2 regions of the Sulfitobacter mediterraneus genome follow, and region 1 is predicted to be linked to the other one. Evidence: riboswitches for the same ligand, from Rfam matches in the RefSeq annotation. Region 1 holds a riboswitch; the other holds the start of a gene.
The links. A riboswitch is a leader RNA that binds a small molecule or an ion and turns the genes downstream of it on or off. The one in region 1 is predicted to bind cobalamin.
Positions count from the first base shown of each region.

Region 2: linked by a shared signal. The riboswitch ahead of JNX03_RS14215 (CbtB domain-containing protein) and the one ahead of JNX03_RS10340 (aromatic ring-hydroxylating oxygenase subunit alpha) in region 1 are both predicted to bind cobalamin.

Region 1 covers NZ_CP069004.1:2,111,484-2,122,094, reverse strand. Annotated here, with positions in the region: gene JNX03_RS10375 (GcvT family protein) at 1-1,037, opposite strand, end outside; gene JNX03_RS10370 (LysR family transcriptional regulator) at 1,209-2,183, opposite strand; gene JNX03_RS10365 (condensation domain-containing protein) at 2,524-3,864, shown strand; gene xylB (xylulokinase) at 3,913-5,343, opposite strand; gene xylA (xylose isomerase) at 5,541-6,836, opposite strand; gene JNX03_RS10350 (LacI family DNA-binding transcriptional regulator) at 6,855-7,892, opposite strand; gene JNX03_RS10345 (hypothetical protein) at 7,986-8,324, shown strand; cobalamin riboswitch at 8,485-8,693, shown strand; gene JNX03_RS10340 (aromatic ring-hydroxylating oxygenase subunit alpha) at 8,808-10,034, shown strand; gene JNX03_RS10335 (hybrid-cluster NAD(P)-dependent oxidoreductase) at 10,040-10,611, shown strand, end outside.
Region 2 covers NZ_CP069004.1:2,873,135-2,883,745, reverse strand. Annotated here, with positions in the region: gene cobI (precorrin-2 C(20)-methyltransferase) at 1-441, opposite strand, end outside; gene JNX03_RS14250 (precorrin-8X methylmutase) at 445-1,074, opposite strand; gene cobG (precorrin-3B synthase) at 1,074-2,219, opposite strand; gene cobN (cobaltochelatase subunit CobN) at 2,216-5,458, opposite strand; gene cobW (cobalamin biosynthesis protein CobW) at 5,462-6,496, opposite strand; gene JNX03_RS14230 (DUF1636 family protein) at 6,493-6,867, opposite strand; gene JNX03_RS14225 (hypothetical protein) at 6,939-7,457, opposite strand; gene JNX03_RS14220 (CbtA family protein) at 7,459-8,136, opposite strand; gene JNX03_RS14215 (CbtB domain-containing protein) at 8,345-8,515, opposite strand; cobalamin riboswitch at 8,552-8,769, opposite strand; gene JNX03_RS14210 (DMT family transporter) at 8,914-9,810, shown strand; gene pncB (nicotinate phosphoribosyltransferase) at 9,807-10,611, opposite strand, start outside.

The DNA of each region.
Region 1 (10,611 bases):
ATGATGCAAAAGGCGTTTCGCTTGCCGGGGATTGGACCGACCAAGGGTGCACCATCGATGGTATAGGTAATCGGCCCGTTGACCACGCGCTTGATGCCCACTTCGGTTAGCGCGGGCATCCGTTCAAACGCGCCCTCCAGCACGTCCATGACGCGGTCAAGATCATCCGGACACAGATCATTGGCAAAGCTCGGGCTGATGCCATCCATGCCCCATGTTTTGCAATCCTGTTCGTAAAACCCGACCAAAAGACCGTTCTTTTCTTGGCGGGAGTAATAGTCTGAGATTGGGCAGCGCAGGAGGGGCATTCGGTGACCGGCTTCGACAATGGCGGGGATGTCTTCGGTGACGAAATACTGGTGCTCCATGGAGGCGACAGGGTGATGCACCCCCATCATCTTGCCAACTTCGTTCACCCGATAGCCGCAGGCATTCACAACGATATCAGCGTCAATGCTGCCCTTGTCGGTTTCGACCGTCCAGGTATCATCGGTATGCTGGGTCAGCGCGGTCACGTTTGTGTGGCGGTAAACTTCTGCGCCGGCCTTCCGCGCGTGGAACGCCAGAGCCTGGCACAGTTGCGCCGGATCGATGTCACCGTCTTCGCCGTCCCAGAGACCTCCCAGCAGGTTGTCCGTCGAGATCAGCGGATGGCGGCGGGCGCACTCCGCGGCATCAATAACCTCAAAAGTTACGTCCATACCGCGCGCCATCGATGCAAAATGGCGATAGGCCTGCATCTGTGCTTCGGTATTGGCCAGCCGGATCCCGCCGTCGCCATGGTGGTAGCCAACGGGGTATTCAGGATCATCACGCAATTTCTTGTAAAGGCTGATGGAGTGGGATTTCAGACCGACCATTGTCTGGTTCATACCAAAATTTGTCACCTGAGCCGCCGAATGCCACGTGGTGCCAGAGGTGAGTTCGTCCCTCTCAATCAGAACAACGTCAGACCACCCTTCTTCCGTCAGATGATACAATGTTGAGCAGCCGGCGATTCCTCCCCCTATGACCACAACCTTCGTGCGTGACTTCATTTTTGCCTCCCGAAAAATGCAGAAACGAACTGAGCAAGAATTGCACTTTCGGCACAAGGGTTGGATAGGTGTTCCGAAAAAATCAGAATTAAACTACGAGAATATCGGCCTAATGGCACATAGTTCGCGGAGTTCGATAACCGTGCAGCTCCTCAATGATGTCGAATGATCCTATTCGATCAGGGTGAATTGCTCATTGAGCCAAGGAAACGCACGGTGCATGTCGGAAAGGATCTGCCGGTTCAGTTCAATGCGCAGTTTGAATGCCACCAAATCAATTGCGGATTGGGCACAATCAGGGCTGGCAATCAGTGACAACGTCCGTCCAAAACTCTTACCGGGAAAGGGATGCAGGCGAAGTTGTTTGTGGAACCGCCGCGCACGTGAAAACATCAATGGGGTCGTTATGGTCCACCCGGAACCCGCGGCGACCATGGCCATTAAAGTTTGATTATTTCCGCATTCAAACTTGTTGGGCAATTGCACCCCCAGACGGCGCAATTGCGCTTCGATCTGCGCCGCGATGATGAGATCACTTGAGAACTGCAAAAATGGCAGATTGATGCGCCCTTCAACAATATCGGGCAGCGACAAATCCATCGAAACCGGCAAGGCAATGACAAATGGATCACGCAACAGGGGCCAGTCGACAAGATCGTTTGTGGACTTGAGGGGAGTTGTCACAACCCCTAAGTCCAGTTCCCTATGGCGCAGCATCCGGATGATGTCGTTGCTGGTTCCGGTATGGTACAGGAAATTGCAATCCGGCATGTTCTGAGAAAGATAGACTGCAAGTTCTGGCGTAACATCGCTATCCAGATCTTCGATCGTGCCAACCCGTAGATAAGAGGCGTCTGCCACATTGCCTGCAGATGCTTCTGCCGTCGCTTTGCGGATCGTTTGCATGGCCTGCGCGATGTTGCGCAAGTAGTTGCGACCTGTCGGCGTAATGACCATCGGCCTGCGGCTGTGATCAAACAGAGCAATGCCAAGATGCTCTTCAAGATTGCGCAAGTGATGAGAAACCGTGCTGATGGACAGGTCGGCCTCTGCCGCTGTCGCCTGCAACGATTGAGTCCTTGCATAGGTTTGGAACAACTCAAGCCATTTCAGGCTAAGGTCTTTGTTCGAAGAATGTGTTGGCATTGGAGTATGGGTCCGGTCACCAAAGGTCTTTTCATTTGATCACGTAAATCACAGGATAAAGCCAACCAAATCGGAAATGTTGGGCCAGTTGGCCTGCGCTTGACCGCTGGCAACAGCCGGGCAAGTTCGCATCAAGTCTCCCCCAAATCGGGCAACTCTGGATCGAAAATTGCCTTCGCATCGCATCTCGCCGTGAATATTCACCCTGTCAGGCACTCGGATTTGGGGCTGGGCCATTAGGAGCATTCAGCGCCAGATCCACATGGGGCAAGGACGGTTGCGCCAGATATGGAAATCAGTTCTAAATAACCTTTGATTGTTCACAGGCCCTAAACACCGCATGCAGACATTCCCTCTAACGGCGTGGCAACATTTCAACCTTCTGCTTGCACAACACCCTGAGGCCAATCGCAACTTTTTGACCCATACAACCCATTCGATTGCGATGCGTGTCCGCCCCGGTTTGAGTGAACGGAGATTGCGCCGCGCCTTTGCGCAGCTTTGTGCGCGCCATGACGTCACCCGTCTGGTCCTTGATCTCGATGGTGCAAAACCCAAGTGCTGCATTCGAGATGCACGTGCTGCGGGGATCGGTGTCCATGATTATTCAGGTGCCTCCGTAGAGGCTATCGAAAGGATCACACACAGACATGCACGCGACCTTCTGCCGCTTGCCGGGCATGAATTGGTTCAGCTTGATCTGCTGTTATTTGGTGATCTTGGTGATGTTGTGGTTTTCCGTGCTCATGCCTGCCTGACGGACGCCTTTGGCATGACTGTGATGCGTGACGATCTTATGAAGTTCTATTTTCAGGTGCCAATAGTGACCTCAGCCGTTGGCTATGCCGCATATTATCAAGGTTGGGGCAGGGATCGCGCCATGAGCGGACCTTTGGCCCAGCAGTTTTGGGAAGAGAAGCTATTTCCTGCGCCGCCGCCGCCAAAAATAGGACGGGTCAAACGCGGCTTGCCCATCTTGCAGGGCGGCCTGACTTGGCAAAAGGGTGCTGACTTCTTTTGTGATCTTACCGCAGATCAGGTGGCTCAGTTAAACGCGCAGGCCCAAGCGGTGGGCACAACGGCGTTCATGCTGGCCAACACAGCTTTTATGCAGACTGTGGCGCGGGCAGGGGATGTTGAGGATGTGCTTTATTCGCTAACCCTCGGACGTCACGACAACCGCCTGTTCCAATACGCGGGTCATCATGCGTTGCACCCCTTGATGCGTTTTCGGCATCGTGAGGGTCAACCGGTTGTCGAGGCCGCGCAAAACCATGCGCAGCAATGGCGCGAGACTTTGGATCATCTGCCGGCGATTGCCGCCCGGCGTGAAGGGACATGGGACCGCAGGTTGCTCGACGCAGGCAGTTATCCCCGCCAGATTACTACCGGCAGCCGGATGCCCCTGAATGGCAATCGCCAACCCCCTGACGCCGTGGCGCAGCCTTCGGCAGACGGCACCGTTCGCATCTGGTCAATGGAATTGAGTGAGATTGCTATGCCGCATTATCCGGGTGATTTTGATGAGTTGGTTCTGCGGGCCGAATTTGAGCCGGGGCGCAGTGCGCTGCAATTCAGATATGACGCGGACGCCTATAGCGAGGATGAGATCGCGGGACTTGCCCAAGACACATTCGCCCGCTTGGGGGTAGATGTGGGCGCAACCCATAGGTTTGTCTAACGGGCGAGCGGCGCTGCTGCCTTTCTCGCAGCTTTTCTCGATCTGCCGCTATGGGAGCGCCGGATAGACGTCACGGAACAGGTGTTGCCGCTCTGCATAGGCTGCGGCCAAGGCAGGGTCCGGGGTGATACGTTCCTGCAACTGCGGGGTTTGGAATACGTCGTTCATCCCGGTTGCGGCCATGGCGAGGCGGGCCGCCCCAAGGGCTGCACCTTGTGATCCGCTTGCTGGAACTTTCAGTATCAGACCCGTCGCGGCGGCAATCATGTTGAGCCATGCCTTGGATTGGCTGCCGCCACCGGCAACCCATGCGCTTTCCAACTTGGCGCCGCTTCCGTCGATGGCGCGGCGGCAGTCATTTAATGCAAAGGCCACGCCTTCCATCACGGCTTGGGTCATTTCGGTCAGCCCGTGTTGGCGCTTGAGGCCAAGAAAACTGGCAGAAGCATCGGGCGCGTTGTGAGGTGTGCGTTCGCCCGACAGATAGGGCAGGAATGTCACGGGCGAGGGGGCGCTGGGCAGATCGTCGATGGCGTTTGTCAGATCTTTGGCAGATCGGCCCACCAAGTCAGCAAGCCAATTCAGGCTGTCGGTGGCCGACAAGATAACACCCATTTGGTGCCAAGTGTCTGGCACCGCGTGGCAGAAGCTGTGGACGGCAGATTGCGTGTTGGTGGCATAGTGATCCGTTGTGGTGAACAAGACACCGGAGGTGCCAAGCGAGACAAAGGCATCGCCCGGTTTGGTGATGCCCAGACCGCAGGCTGTCGCGGCATTGTCGCCGCCGCCGCCCGCCACCACGACAGGTCCGACGCCCCATGCACTGGCCAGTTCAGGCCGCAGATTTCCAGCCGCTCCGGACCCCTCGACAAGGGCGGGCATATAGCTGCGATCCATCCCTGTTGCCGCAAGCAGAGCATCGGACCAATCGCGTTTGCCCACATCGAGCCACAGCGTGCCAGCGGCATCGGACATCTCCGACATATGCCGCCCGGTCAGCCAAAGACCAACATAGTCTTTGGGCAAAAGTACCTTGCGGGTCTCGGCAAAGATCTCGGGCTCGTTCTGGCGTACCCATTCAAGTTTCGGGGCGGTGAAACCCGCCATGACGATATTCCCGCCAATTCCTCGAAAATCGGCGCGGGCCTCCAGGGCTTCGCATTCTGCGCCAGACCGCCCGTCATTCCACAAGATTGCCGGGCGCAATGGTTTGTCCGCTTTGTCCAGCAAGGTTGCGCCATGCATCTGACCCGATACCGCAATGCCTTTCAGCGCGGCAAACGCCCGGGGCGCAGTTGCACGCACGGCGGCGATGGCATCATCGCAGGCAGAAATCCATGTGTCAGGATCTTGTTCTGACCAATTGGGGTGGGGGCGCTGCACGGTGAGCGGCGCATGCCCTTCGGCCACGGGGTTTTGCGCCTCGTCGATCAGAAGCGCTTTGACACCGGAGGTGCCGAGGTCCAGCCCCAAAAACATATCATTTCTCTTTCATCTCTTGGCATCTTGACCGTTTGATCTGCCGGCCAAGACTGTTTCAAATTCCCGCTTGGACCGGGGCCTTAGACGATCAGGGGCCTATGACCCATATCTGCCGCAGTTTGGGATTGCCGCGCATGTGCTCTGCGACATGACCTCTGATCTTTTTCACTGTAACTCCGGCCGAATGTGCCGCTTCAGACGAAGCGGTTGACGATGTTCTCCAGAATTTCCTGACGGCCCGAACGTGGCTGCGGATCAATCCCATCGGCCTCGACCTGCGCGGCGATGGTTGCCAGATCACTGTCCAGCAAGGCGCCGTGCCCGGCGGTGTCCCATCCCGCATATCGGGCTTTGCGCATCTCCTCCAACGTACCGTCCTGCAGCATCGCGGCAGCCGCTTTGAACCCGCGTGCGCAGACGTCCATTGCACCGGCGTGGGCGGCAATGAGATCAAGAGGATCAAGGGATTGGCGGCGCAGCTTGGCGTCAAAGTTGGTGCCGCCTTTGGTGAACCCGCCCGCCCTGAGCACTTCGTAATAGGCCAATGCGACCTCGGGCACATTGTTGGGAAACTGGTCCGTATCCCAGCCCGATTGGTAATCATTGCGGTTCATGTCGATGGATCCGAAGATGCCCAAAGATGTCGCCAATGCCAGCTCATGCTCAAAAGAATGACCGGCCAAGATCGCGTGACCCTGTTCAATGTTCATTTGAACGTCGTTCTCCAGGCCAAATTCCTTGAGGAAGCCGTAGACCGTGGCAACGTCGAAATCATATTGGTGCTTGGTTGGCTCCTGCGGCTTCGGCTCAACGAGGATCGCACCTTTGAACCCGATCTTGTGCTTGTACTCGACAGCCATCTGCAAGAACCGGCCCGCCTGTTGGCGTTCGCGCTTGAGGTCGGTGTTCAGCAAGGTTTCATAGCCCTCGCGCCCGCCCCACAGAACGTAGTTCTCGCCGCCCATCTTGTGGGTCGCGTCCATGCACAGTTTCACGGTGGCTGCCGACCAGGCAAATACCTCTGGGTCGGGGTTCGTGGCGGCGCCTGCCATGAAGCGGCGGTGACTGAACAGATTGGCGGTCCCCCACAGCAGCTTGGTTTTGCCGTTTTCCATCTTGCCCGTCAGGTAATCGACCATTTCCTCAAAATTGCGACGACTCTCGGCAAAGGTTGTGCCCTCGGGACGGATGTCCGCGTCGTGCCAGCAAAAGAACGGCACGTTCAGCAGGTCAAACATTTCAAAGGCCACGTCGGCCTTCATCCGGGCCAAATCCATCGTGTCGCCAAACCAAGGGCGTTCAAAGGTCTGGCCGCCAAACGGATCACCGCCCGGCCAAGCAAAGGAATGCCAATAGGCTACGGAAAAGCGCAGATGATCTTCCATCCGCTTGCCCATGAACATTTCGTCCGGATCGTAATGACGAAAGGCAAGACCATTGGCATCTGGATCAAACCGCAGGGGGCTGAGGTCTTCGAAAAAAGTGGTCATTTGGGAAGGGCCTTTCTGTCAAAGCGGCTCATTGGGAAGATTGTCACGCAAGTAGATCGCTGGGATCAGCTCCGGCGCCGGTGGGGGCGGCAGGTCATCCACAATGGCTTGCAGCAGGGCGAGCGCACGGTTGAGTTCAATCTCGGGGCGCTGGTCGATGGCCACGTCGATGGTGCCGTCTTCCAATGCGTCGCGGGTACAAGCGGAAAGTTCATGAACCACGCAGATGGAAAGGCCATCACGGCCATTCATCCGAACGGCATCCACCAAGCCTTCGTTGCCCGCGCCGACATTATAGATTGACGTGTAGCCATCGTCACCGCGCAGGCGTTCGGACAACAACGCGCGCATCTGGCGGGGTTGGTCCTTGGTTTCGATCACGGATGTGATTTCGATGCTCGGAAAATCCTGTTCCAGCACCGCTGTGAACCCTTCGATCCGGTCGGAATGGTCGCGCGCATCCAGCGAACCAGCGGTGACAATCACGCGGCCTGCTTTGCCACCGTGGCCCATACCAACCAGACGTGCGGCGGTGCGCCCGGCCTTTTTATTGTCAATGCCGATGTAATGATCACGGCAATCTTGAGGGCCGTCAGAGACCAGTGAGACGACCTTTACGCCCGAGTTGCGCAATGCCACCAATGGCATGAGCGCGGTTCTCTGGCCCAGTCCGACAAAGGCAACGCCGTCGTAACCCGTTTCCGACAGCCCTGAGACGGCGACCTCCAACGCGTGAGCGTCAAAAGCCTCAAATTCAATTACGTCAATGGCGACGCGGGCGGATTTAAGATGCAGTGCCGCCTTTTGCAGTTGTTCATGCATGCGGCCAAAAAAAGCGTGCGAACGGCGCGGCAGCACAAACGCCAGGTGATACCCGCGTTTTCTGGATAGGTTGGCGGCAGCAATATTGCGCACATAGCCCAACTGCGCGACGGCCTCTTCGATCTTTCGGACAGATTTCTCTGCCACGTTTCCACGCCGGTTCAATACGCGATCAGCGGTCGCAGAGCTGACACCAGCCAGCCGCGCGACGTCATGGAGCGTCGGATTTTTCATTGGACCTCCTCCAATCACCGAAGGCTTGATGACCGTGCGGGATAGGTTGTGTTGTAAAATGATGGACGTCAATCAATTTTTCAGGATTTTTATATGTTGATCAAAGTGTTTGAAAAATTTTTCCCTAATAACAGTCTATTAAGGAAAATATTCGACGGTATAGAAAGAGCCATATTTGTAATTCGTCAATCATTTCATCCAAATTCGCCTTCCCGGAACCTTCGTCTGATTGGCTTGCATCCTTCGCAGGGGACAAAATGCTTGCCGCCTGATTCCAATGTGCCGGCTCGTTCAAGGGGTGCATCGCTTCTCGGAGAATCCTTTGCCTGCCGCAGGCAAATTGTCATTCACCGACCAACTTTGGGGATCGACGACCCGGGCGTGTCGCTGCTTGATCGGCAAAGTGACGTTCCTGTTTTAGCCCACCTCTAGATGTGGGGATCGTGCCTTGCTGCACACAAGATCTGGTGTGGATTCGCTCTTCGTCGCTCTTGATCAAGTGGGGTTTTCTCAGAATCTGCCACATCTGCCTGAGTGTCTTTTCGGGCGCTCGATTGGTCGCAATTTGAAACGACTGACTGCTTAGGGCCGGATTATTTGCAGCTTGTAAGGTGCTGCTTTTCTCAAACCTTGGGGGAGGCGGAGAATTGGGAAGCTGGTGCAAATCCGGCGCTGCCCCCGCAACGGTAAGGAAGGGAAGGTCGCAACCAAACGCCACTGAGAGAGGACCTCGGGAAGGCGATGCGACCGTGCCATTGGCACCTTCCAAGCCCGGAAACCAGCCTTGCAAAACGTCAATCCGCGGGCGGCGGTGCAGGCGCTGGCTTGGGTGCACGTCCTCCTTGTGGCGCCCACCCCCGCGCTGTGCTGCCGATCGCTCCAGCAACGCCGCGCCCAGCGGCCGGGAAGCACAAGATGAACAACGATATCAATGCATTGCTTGCGGGACGCCAGATCGGTTACGCGTTGGAGCAACCGTTCTACAATGATCCGGCGGTGTTTCAGACCGATCTTGAAACGATCTTCTACCGTGATTGGTTGTTTGCGGTCGCGGCCTGTGAGTTGGAAAAGCCCGGCAGCTATATCACCCACACCGTTGGTGCCTATCGCGTCATCATCGTTCGCGGTGCGGATGGCCAGATTCGCGCGTTCCACAACTCCTGCCGCCACCGTGGGTCGGTGATTTGTACCGCCGCCAAAGGCAACGCGCCAAAGCTGGTCTGCCCTTATCATCAATGGACCTATGAGCTGGACGGTTCACTTCTATGGGCGCGTGACATGGGACCGGACTTTGACCCTTCCAAACATCGTTTGAAGTCGGTGCACTGCCGCGAGCTGGCTGGGCTGGTTTACATCTGTCTGGGGGACGAAGCGCCCGATTTTGACAGTTTTGCAGAACTGGCCGCACCTTATCTGGAACCCCATGATCTGGGCAATGCCAAGGTGGCGTTCGAAAGTTCGATCATCGAGAATGGCAATTGGAAGCTGGTCTGGGAAAACAACCGCGAGTGCTACCATTGCGGTGGCAACCATCCCTCGCTGTGCCGAACCTTCCCCGATGATCCATCTGTCACTGGAATTGAAGCTGGCGACACGCCACCCGCCTTGGCCGCGCATTTCCAACGTTGTGAAGCAGCGGGCATCCGGTCGGATTTCCAGCTGGACGCAGGCGGCCAATACCGGCTTGCGCGGATGCCACTGAAAGAAGGCGCCAAAAGCTATACTCTGGATGGGAAAACCGCCGTGCGCCGCTGGTTGGGCCGCGTGCCATTTGATGATGCTGGCACCTTGCTGAAGTTCCACTATCCCTCGACGTGGAACCATTTCCTGCCGGATCATTCCATCATCTTTCGTGTAACACCCGTGAGCCCGACGGAAACCGAAGTCACCACCAAATGGCTGGTTCACAAAGATGCGGTTGAGGGCGTGGATTATGACCTGAAACGTTTGACCGAGGTCTGGATGGCCACCAATGACGAAGACCGCCGCGTTGTCGAAGACAATCAAAAGGGTATCAATTCGCCGGCCTATACACCCGGTCCCTATTCGCCCACGCAGGAATCCGGCGTTGCGCAGTTTGTCGATTGGTACTGCGGGACCCTGTCCGCGCGGCTCGCCCCTAATTCACTTGCGGCGGAGTAGGCGTAATGAACGATATGAGCAACAAACCCATGCGCGGGACATGGACCGATGATGAAATGCTGGAGTGCGTTTCGGTCATTCCGGAAATGCCGAATGTGGCCAGCTTTACCTTTCGTGCGCCATCTGGTGCGCTGTTTGACTATCAACCGGGGCAGTTTCTGACGCTTGAACTTCCTGTGCCGGGCGGCACGGTGCACCGGACCTATACGATCTCGTCTTCGCCCTCGCGGCCCCGGTCCATCACCATCACCGCCAAAGCGCAGAGCGACAGCATCGGCACACGCTGGATGCTCGATAACCTCAAGCCCGGCGTGCGGCTCAAGGCGTTTGGTCCGGCGGGTCTTTTCACCAATGCGGACAGCAAGGCCGACAAATATCTGTTCATTTCGGCAGGCTCCGGCATCACCCCGATGATGTCGATGACCACCTGTTTGTGGGATGAAGGCACGGATCTGGATGCCGTGTTCATCAATTGCGCCCGCGTGCCTTCGGAAATCATTTTTCGTGAGCGGCTTGAGCAGATGGCCAGCCGCGCACCGGGGCTGGAAGTGAAATTTGTCGTCGAGGCGCCCGATCC
Region 2 (10,611 bases), 760 kb from region 1:
TGTGAAGGGCGTGTCCAATGCGTTCCAGCAGCCGACCATGCCTGGGATTGCGGGCAGAACCTCCACCTCGGCGCGGCCCTGCAGACGGGTGTGCAAATGCATGAAAGATCCATAGAAGAACGGATCACCCTCGCAGAGCACGACAACTTCGTGATCTTTTGCCAGTTCGGCCAGCCGGTCCGCCCATTCGGCATAAAAATCGACCATCAGCTGGCGGTATTCATCGCTGTCAAATCGCAGCTCGGTGGTGACCGGATATTCCATTGGATATTCGATCACATCCTCGCGCAGCATGTCTTTGACAATGGTCCGGGCCTGTCCGGCGCGGCCTTTCTTGCGAAAGAACGCAAGATGCTTTGCCCCGCGAATGGTGCGGTCAGATTTGACACTCATCAGGTCCGGGTCGCCGGGGCCGAGGCCCGCGCAGATCACTTTTCCCATGGTCTACTCCACCCGGCTGGCGAGGGCGTTGACCGCCGCCACCGTGATGGCCGATCCGCCCAGCCGCCCTTTGACAATCATCGATGGCACCGGCAAATCCTGCATCAAGGCGTCCTTGCTTTCTGCCGCGCCGATAAAGCCGACCGGGCAGCCAATGATTGCCGCGGGGCGCGGGCAATCCGGATCTTCGAGCATGTTGAGAAGGTGAAACAACGCTGTCGGCGCATTGCCAATCGCCACAACCGCCCCGGCCAGATTTGGGCGCCACAATTCAAGCGCGGCAGCAGAGCGGGTGTTCGCCATTTCTCTGGCCATGCCCGGCACACGTTCGTCACGCAGGGTGCAAATCACCTCGTTCTCGCGCGGCAGGCGTTTGCGTGTGATGCCCTCGCTGACCATATAGGCGTCACACAGAATTGGCGCGCCGTCTTCCAGCGCCGCGCGGGCCGCAATGGCCATATCTGGGGAAAACTGCACATGCTGCTCCAACCCGACCATGCCTGCGGCGTGGATCATGCGCACGGTCACGATCTCTTCTTCGGGTGTGAAACGGGCCAGATCCGCCTCGGCACGGATCGTGGCAAAGGACTGGCGGTAAATTTCCGCGCCGTCGGTGATGTAGGTATGGGGCATCAGATCGCCTTGAGGATGGAGTGCGGGGAATGGCCGGTTTGCGCCGGATCGTCAGAGGCGCGGCCATTGTGAATAAGGCTCAGACCCTGGGCAGTGCCCGTGATGGTCAAAGCGGCGGGGTTGGGATGGGCGCAGCCCTTGGCACAACCAGACACGTGCAAGGTTTGCCCGACTGGCAAGTGTGGTGCGAGGGCACGGGCCAGGGCGCGTGTTTCAATCAGGGCTTGCGGGCAACCGGGCGCACCGGTGCAGGCGGCGATCCGCAACAGCGGGTCATCTTGCGCTGCGATCAAACCGGGCAACTGCGGCATGTCTTGTGCGCCTTCGATCAATACCATCCGCCACGGCGTCATGCGCAATGCGCCATGTTTGGCAAGACCAGCTAGGGTTTGTGCGGTCAGCTGCCCAAAGGCGAGGCCAGCCAGAACACCCTGTTCAGATAGGCCCGGCGTGGGCGTATAGGTCTGTTCCTGCATTGAGCGGGTGAACCCAGTCGGAAGTGACTGGCCCGTGGCCAGCAACTTTGCCATGCGTTTGTGCGTGCCGCGATTTGCTGCAAACCAGTGTGCCAGTTGCATCGCTTCGCCTATCGCGGTGTTCACATCCACCTGTTTGCCCAGCGCCGCACCATCCGGGCGCAGGATCAAACCACCCTGCGCCTCGCGTTCCAGCCGGATGTCGGCAGATGCCCTTTGCAAGACAGGCTGATCCCCCGTGTCGACGGCAAAGCCAAACTTCGCTGGGAGGTTCGGCGCATCTTCTTTTGCCAGAGCATCGGTCAGAGCCGCAGTGAGGTATTCTGTTTCATCGCCAACGGACCAAAACGGTGTGGTCAGAATATTGCGGCGACCTTCAACTTCGGCATTGGCGTCCAGAAGCCTCAGCCCGTGCAATCCTTCGATCAGCGCCTCAAAGCTGTCCTCACGCACGCCGCGCAATTGCAGGTTGCCCCGGCTGGACAGATCAATCAGCCCGTTGCCATGTGCCGCCGCGAGCGAGGCCAGCCCATCCGCCTGTGCACGGCGCAGGCGACCGCCAAAAGGGCGCACCCGCACCACCAGACCGTCACCCGACAACATCGGGCGCAGCGCACCAGGGCACCAGCCCTTGATCAGGGGATCATCAGGGCGGGCGGCGTCTGTCATTGCACACCGTCCATTTCAGCGTTGATCGAATTGCGGCGGGTCACCCAAAGACCGGCATCACGCAGGGCGGCAAACCGGTTGCGCATCTCTTCGAGTGCCAGCGGATTCTCCTCCTGCATAAAGGCGACAAGATCATCGCGGCCCAGCGTAGCGTCGTAGTAAAGATCAAACAGATGCCCCGGCACATCGCGGGTCAAATGTGCAAAGGCCGCCAGATTGTCGAGGGTTGCCGCGACCTCTGCCGCGCCTCTGAACCCGTGACTCATCATACCGCTGGCCCACGCGGGATTGGCGGCGCGGGCACGGACCACGCGGGCGATCTCTTCGGGCATGGTCCGGGCCTTGGGGGCATTCAGACGGGTGCTGTCGACATGGTACATCGCAGGCTTGGCCGCGCCCAGATGGGCCATCGCGGCGGCAAATCCGCCCTCGTGGCTGGCATAGTCAGAGGCCAGCAAAACATCGCTTTCAAGAAGATCCTGCACATGCGCAAAACCGTCGGCCTTGTGCAAACGCCGCTCCAGCGCGGCGCGGTCCTGATGGGCCTCGCCCTTGGCGTTGATCGCCCATTCCGAACCCTTCAGCCACGCCTGCCCCGCGGCAGTGCGCCCATCGTCCGAATAGTCCTGCAGTGCCGTTTCCATGTTCATCCCGTAAAGCCCCGGCTTGGGGCCAAAGACACGTGGGCTGCGCTCAAGATAGGGGTTCATATCCGCCGCTTCTTCGCGGTCCGCAAGGGCGGCGGCACCGGATTCGAACAATTGCGACAGTCCGGGAAAGATATCGCGAAACAAGCCGGACACCCGCAATGTCACATCGATACGCGGACGGTTCAACAACGCGAGCGGGAGGATTTCAAAGCCACTGACCCGTTCACTGCCCGCGTCCCATTTCGGCGACAGCCCGGCAAGATGCAGCGCCATGGCAACCTCTTCACCAGCCGTGCGCATGGTGGCGGAGCCCCATAGATCGATGACCAATCCCTTGGGGTAATCCCCTTCGTCCTGCAGATGGCGGCGGATCAGCTCTTCGGCCAGTTTGACCCCTTGGGCATGAGCGGCGCGGCTGGGCACGCTGCGCGGGTCCACGGCATAAAGGTTGCGCCCGGTTGGCAGAACATCGGACCGCCCGCGATAAGGGGAGCCGGACGGGCCAGAGGTGACCCGCTTGCCATCCAGCGCGGTCAGAAGCCCATCAAACTCGCCCTGCCCCGCGCCAAAGATATGCAGCCCATCGCCATATTGGCTTTCCTTGATGTCACAGACAAAACGGTCAATGCGGGTGATCGCCTCGGCGGCGCTGGCATCATCGTCCAGCCCCAGATCCTTTTCCACACCGGCGGCCTGGGCCTCGGACCGGATCGTATCAATCAGACGGTCCCGGCGGGCCGGATCAAGGCCATCGGCGGTCGAATATTCGTCCAGCAGCCGTTCCAGTTGCAAAAGGCCATCAGGTGTTTCGCTGTCTTTCATTGGCGGTGGAAGATGCCCAAGCGTCACCGCGCCAATGCGGCGTTTGGCCTGCGCGGCCTCCCCAGGGTCATTGACGATAAACGGATAGATCACCGGCAAATCGCCCGTCAGCGCCTCGGGCCAGCAATTATCTGACAGAGCCACGGCCTTGCCCGGCAGCCATTCGAGGGTGCCATGCGCGCCGATATGGATCAGCGCGTGATGGCCTTGCGTCCGCAGCCAGAGGTAAAACGCAACATAGGAATGGCGCGGCACCCGTTCGAGATCGTGATAATCGCTGTCACGGGCATCTATGCTGCCACGTTCGGGTTGCAGCGCCACCAATGCATTTCCGCAAGCCCGCGCGGGGAAATGGAAAGCCCCGTCGCGGAACAGTGGATCGTCCTGTGGATCACCCCATGCTGTTGCGAGATCATCGCGCAAAGTTTGCGGCAACGAAGCGAGCGCCGCGGTGTAATCGGCGATATCCCAAGCGATGGTTTCTCGAGTCAGGATCTCACCAAAACCGCTGGCTTGGGCGGTGTTGTAGCCGGCCTCGCCAAGCGCGGTGAGCATCGCCTCTGTCGAGGCGAGCGCATCCAGGCCAACGGCATGGGCAATTTGGTCGGCGCGTCCGGGATAGGTGGACAGGACCAGCGCAAGTTTTCGGTCTTGCACCGGCGTGCGGGCCAGCCGGTGCCAGCCCTCAAGGCGGTCTACAACAGCATTGATCCGGTCCATCTCTGCCCTATGGGCAAAACGGGAATATTGCAGGTGTGGGTCTTTCTTGTCCGGCGCTTTGAAGCTGACAACACCGGTGAAAATGCGCCCGTCCACTTCGGGCAACACAACATGCATGGCCAGATCAGCAGGGGAAAGGCCGCGTTCGGATGTGTCCCAATCCTTGCGCCGCGCGGTCGAGAGGGCGACCTGAAACACCGGACATCCGGTGCCATCGAGGGGCGACGTGCCATCACTGCCGCGCCCGGAAAATGCGGTGGCGTTGATGATTGCGGCGGGCCTCAAGTGGGCCAGGGCATCGTCTAAGAATGCGCGGCCTGTCTCGTCCTTCAGGGAGGGTGCAAAAAGCCCCACTGCGGCAAAGCCCCGGTCGCGGAGTGTTTGCATCAACTGATCAATTGGCGCGGTATCAGCGGCCGTGAGATAGCTGCGGTAAAAGGTGACGGCGACGACGTTTGCCGCGGCTTCCGGCAAGGGGATCACGCCCAATTCGGGATCGTAGGCACCGCAGGGCGGCACCGTCTTCGTGCCTTTGACCGGACCAGCATAGAAACCCGCCGCGAGTGCCAGCTGTGCCAATGCCGCTTGCGCGGCCACGGTCCCGCCGGTGTCACACAGGTGCTGCAACCGCCGCAGGGTGGACACAGGCAAGGTCGAATGGGCGTCAAGCGCCGGGTCTTCGCGGCCATCAGCAGGCAAGACCGCCAAGGCGATGTCATTGCGGCGGGCAAAATCCTGTACTTGCATGATGCCATAGGGCCAATAGTTTTCCCCGCCAATCAGACGGATCAAGATACCCTTGGCCGCTGTTAGGGTCTGTTCCACGTAGTTGTCGACAGAGGCCGGATGGCGCAATGCCACAAGATTGCACAGGCGCAACGTCGGCAATTTGCCCTCAACGCCGCCGCCCCGATGCCAGCCTGCCGCGAAAGCGCCAAGGTCGCTGTCGGAAAACGAAAGCACCACCAGATCCGCAGGGGTTTGCCCCGGATCAAACGGAGTTTCAGTATCCTCCAGCCCATGGCTTTCGCGGAAGACCACATGCATGGATCAGGCCCCCAAAACGCCGCGAATGGCTGCGGTGTCGATGTGATCGTGTTCAGCGATCACCACCAGATGGCCCTGCCGCGCATCGCTGCCCCATGGGCGGTCAAACTGTTGACGCACCCGTGCACCCACGGCCTGCACCAACAAACGCATCGGTTTGCCGGTGACAGCGACGTAGCCTTTGACGCGCAGAATATGCTGTTCGTTGGCCAGCTTTTCGATGGCGGCCACCAGGGCATCCACATCATCGACTTCGGGCATTGGCACGACGATGGTTTCGAAATCGTCATGTTCGTGATCGTCGTGACCGTCGTGGTGCGAGGGGCGTGCAGCCAGATCGTCTTCGGCCTTGGCGTTGAGGCCCAGTACGATGTTTGGATCAATCACGCCTTCGCTCATCGGCAAGATCGGGATCTGGCGCGGGCTTTCGGCTTCGATCACGGCGCGGGCTTTGGACAAGCCATCCTCACCTGCCAGATCGGCCTTGGACATCAGGATAATGTCGGCACAGGAAATCTGATCTTCGAACACCTCGGATAGCGGCGTTTCGTGGTCCAGTGAGTCGTCCGCCTTGCGTTGTTCATCCACCGCATGTTCGTCAGCGGCAAAACGGCCAGCAGCGACAGCTTCGGCATCTGCAAGGGCAATGACCCCATCCACCGTGATCTTGGACCGGATCGCGGGCCAGTCAAACGCCTTCAGCAGCGGTTTGGGCAGGGCCAGACCGGAGGTTTCAATCAGGATGTGATCGGGGCGCGTCGGCAATTCCATCAGTGCCTCGATGGTCGGGATAAAATCGTCAGCCACGGTGCAGCAGATACAGCCATTTGCCAGCTCTACGATGTTCTCTTCGGGGCAATCTGGGATCGCGCAGGATTTGAGAATATCGCCATCGACGCCAACGGTGCCAAACTCGTTGACCAACACCGCAAGGCGGCGACCACCCGCATTGGTCATCAAGTGGCGGATCAGCGTGGTTTTGCCGGACCCGAGAAAGCCGGTGATCACAGTGACGGGGATTTTGGACAGGTCGTTCATGTTTTTGGCTCCTCGGGGAGGGTCAGAGAGGGAATACGCGCAAGGCTTTGCTTGCGGAAAATAACGGGGCGTTCGCGCCACGGCACCAGGCCATCATGGGTTGCGGCATAGGCGGCTGCACCGGCAAGGATGTCATCCACATCCGCCTTGGTCAGACGGCCATAGACGTAGCTCCATTTACCGGGTTCGGACAGGGCAATCGCCGCGCCTTGGGAACAGGCCGACAGACATTCAACGCCGATGATCTGTACGCCGTCAGGTGCGCCTTTTTCGATGAGCGCTGCATAGAGCTGCGCGCCGGGGCGCGGGGCGTCTTCTTCGAGCACTTCACCAGCGCGGCAGGTGGTGCAAACATGCAGTGTCGTGGTCATGGGACTGACCTTTCAAATTTCGGCGGCTGGCGAACGGCCTAGCCCACCGATGTGATCGGGGCAAGCGGCCCCTAGTCCACCGTCAGCGTCGTGCTGGCGGAAATGGCGGTGCCGTTCACCGACAGGGGCCGGTGATCGTTGCTGTTCAATGTGACCTCGACCGTGACTTCGCCCTTGGGCAGGCTGGCGATGTGCAGCCAAGGGCCATAAACGCGGCCCAATTTCTCACCGTTGATATAAACATGCGCGTGCCCCTCACCCGGTACATGGCCAAGGCTGGCTTGCTGCGGGGCATAGGCAAAATTGCTGGTGATGATGTGCAGATTGTGGCCGGCCATCGGATCAGCGGTCAATTCCATCGCAACCGTTGGCGCATTTGCGGCAGGCAGGTCGATGGGCGTGTCATGCATCATTTCGTGGTCACTGCCGCTGCCGTGCCCCATAGCTGCATGATCCATCGCGCCGCCATGGGCGGACGGGTCAGCATGGTCATGGCCGTCAAATGTGACGCCGTTTCCGGCGGCAATCGAGAAACCCAGACCGCCACCGAAAACGAGACCTATGACAAAAAGAGAAAGCGTGCGGCTCATGTCACTGTTGCCCTTCGCGCTGCCAGAAATACGCCGCAAAAGCACCCAGCATGACCCACGCCGCCAAGCCAACGCCCAATGCACGGGCGGCAAACAAGGCACCGATTTCGGTTGGAACCGGTCCGGAGAAGCTGTCAGGTTCCGGTGCACCGACCAGGTGAGGCGCGGCCAACAGGGCTGCAGCGATCAAGATCATGACCGGCGAGCGCCCGAATGCGATCAACCAAAGAGCAACCGCCGCGGCGCCCACGGTCGCGAACCACCAGATTTGACGCGCGGTCACGTCAGCGGCAGCAACCCCCGGCACCTCGGGGGCAAGCGAAAAGCCAGGGGCAAGATGGAAAGCGACAAAACCGGCGACCCCCCAGAGGATTCCCCAACGGGCCGTGATGGGCGTGCCGCGCTCTTCGGCAAAGCTCATCGCGCCGATCAAGATCAGCGCGTAGCCGGTATAGGTGAGCATCGTGAAGATCACGCTGAGGCCATCGCGCATCAGGTCAAATCCCGGCAGTTCCGGATGGGCGCTGACGGCTTCGGCACCAAAGTGAACGAGATCGCCGCCTTCATAGAGTTCGGCATGCAAAAGAACAGGCTGTACAAAAACAAGCTGTAGAAGACCGGTCAAAAGACCGGCCGCGGCACCGGCAAAAACGGCGCTGATGATAAAGCGGGACAACATAGGAACCTAAATCCTTGTGGTAGAGCGCCTGTGGCGCGAGATGCGGGATATAAAAAAGCGGTTGCCATAACGCAAAGAAAGCAGCCGCTGAACGGCCGCCACTCCAAGCAATCAGAATACGGAAACGCCAAAAACCCCGCGAAGGGAAGACTATCTCAACGGCTCACCCAACAAGGTGAGGCCGCAGAAAACCTGAACGCAATCGCGTTTAGTGGCAGGGAAAGCCTGTGGCGTGGCGGACATCATGTGCCGCATCGTGCAGGGCAGCTGCCTGAACGTGGCCGGTCAGGGTGATCAGTGCCACACCCAGTGCCACTGCGAAAACCGCAGGAACAAAACGGGATGTGCTGATTGCGCGTGTCTTGGTTGTTGTTGTCATCTTCTTTTTCTCCTTACCGTCACACCCGACGGCATATTGCGTTTCATTTGCTTGGCAGGTCTCCTGGCTCGCGGGTCGTGGCCTTTGCCCGCCTTCCCCGTCCGAGGACGAGTGGCATGTTGGGCGCAGGCTCACCGCTTACAGTCGCGGGGGCGGCTTCGGCTTCGGATCGCGGAGGATCCTTACTGAATTCCCTGTTCGGTTCCACGCCCAGATTGGACGCGCTTCGGAACACCAAGCCCGGCGAATGTCGCATTTGACCAGATCGTTGGCAAGGTAGATTTGCGACAAGCCAACAGCCTAAAACGCATCTTTGCTGGCCTTATCGGTGGAATGTGCAGATAAATCTCTCCACGGGCACTGCGCCACGCGAATCGTGCCCGCCAGAACGGAGCCCTATGCACCTCAGCCGAACGACCCTCGCGATATGTTATTCGTTGATCGCGCTTGTCCTTTTCGATTCCATGGGATTGATCATCAAATACCTGTCCGGCCCCTATGGTGCGGCGGAACTTTCGGCATATCGCAACCTCTTTGGCCTGATCCCCGCCGCGATTGCGCTATGGTCCTCAAGAGCATGGCATCAAGCCGGGCGGCGTTGGCATCTGCGGCAATGGAAACTGGCCTTGTTTCGCGGGTTTGTTCTGACCTTTGCGCAGTATTTCTTCTATCTTTCCCTCGGGTTGCTCAGCTTTGCCACCGCATCGACCATCACTTACGCCAATGCGTTGTTCATGGTCGCACTCGCGGCCGTTTTGTTGGGTGAGAAGGTTGGGCCGGTGCGGTGGGCGGCCGTTCTGGTGGGTTTTGTCGGTGTGATTTTGGTGGTCGGCCCAGGGCGCGATACCTTTACCCCAGCCGCACTTTTGCCCTTGGCGGCGGCGGTCTGTTATGCGCTCACCGGCGTCACAGCACGGATGATGGACGCAGATGTGCCAACGGGTTTGATCAACCTTTATTCATCGGCATTGGCGGCAATCGGGGCGCTTTTGCTTGCGGTGCTGACAACGGGTTTTTCGCCGCTCAGAGACACCGGTGACCTGATCTGGATCGGCGGGATGGGCGCCTTTGGCGGTACCGCCGTTTTGTTGCTGATCGCCGCCTACCGCATGGCCGAACAAAGCGATCTGGCCCCGTTCAGCTATTTCGGTATCCCCATCGCTTTTGTCTTTGGCTGGGCGTTCTTTGATGAGACCCCATGGGGCGAACTTTTCCCCGGGGCGTTGTTGATCATCGTCGGCGGGTTGCTGATCATCTGGCGCGAACGGCGGTTGAGGCAGGCGGAAGGGGATTAAACCACCACATCCTCTGCCGCCTGATCGCCAACGCCAAAAACGCGCTTGTATCGGTCGATCTGGTCTTGCGGTCCCATGGCCTTGTTCGGGTTGTCCGACAGTTTGACCGTGGGATGCCCATTGGCCGACACCGCCTTGCAGACCAGCGAGAACGGCGCAAGCGCGTCATTGGGCACCAGGCCCCGAAAATCATTGGTCAACAGCGTACCCCAGCCGAATGATACTTTCACCTTGTCCGCAAATTGCGCGTGCAGGGTGCGGATCTTGTCCACGTCCAATCCGTCCGAAAAGATCACCCGTTTCTCCAAGGGGTCTTCACCGCGTGACTTCCACCAATCAATCGCCGTTTGCGCGCCGGTTGCCGGATCGCCGCTGTCGATGCGGATGCCGGTCCAGCCCGCAAGCCAATCTGGCGCATTGTCGAGAAAACCCTTGGTGCCGTAGGTATCAGGCAAGATAATCCGCAGGTTGCCTTCATGCTCATCATGCCAATCGGACAGAACGTCATACGGTGCTTGGGCCAGCGCGGCGTCATCTTTGGCCAAGGCCGCGTAGACCATAGGCAGCTCATGGGCATTGGTGCCGATCGCCTCAACTTCGCGGCTTTTGGCAATCTTGCAGTTTGACGTGCCGGTGAACGCATCTCCAAGACCTTCGTGCATGGCCTGCACACACCAGTCCTGCCATAGATAGGAATGCCGGCGCCGCGTGCCAAAATCGGCAATCGACAGATCAGGAATATCGCGCAGAACCTCGATCTTTTCCCAAACGCGGGTCATGGAACGGGCATAAAGCACCTGC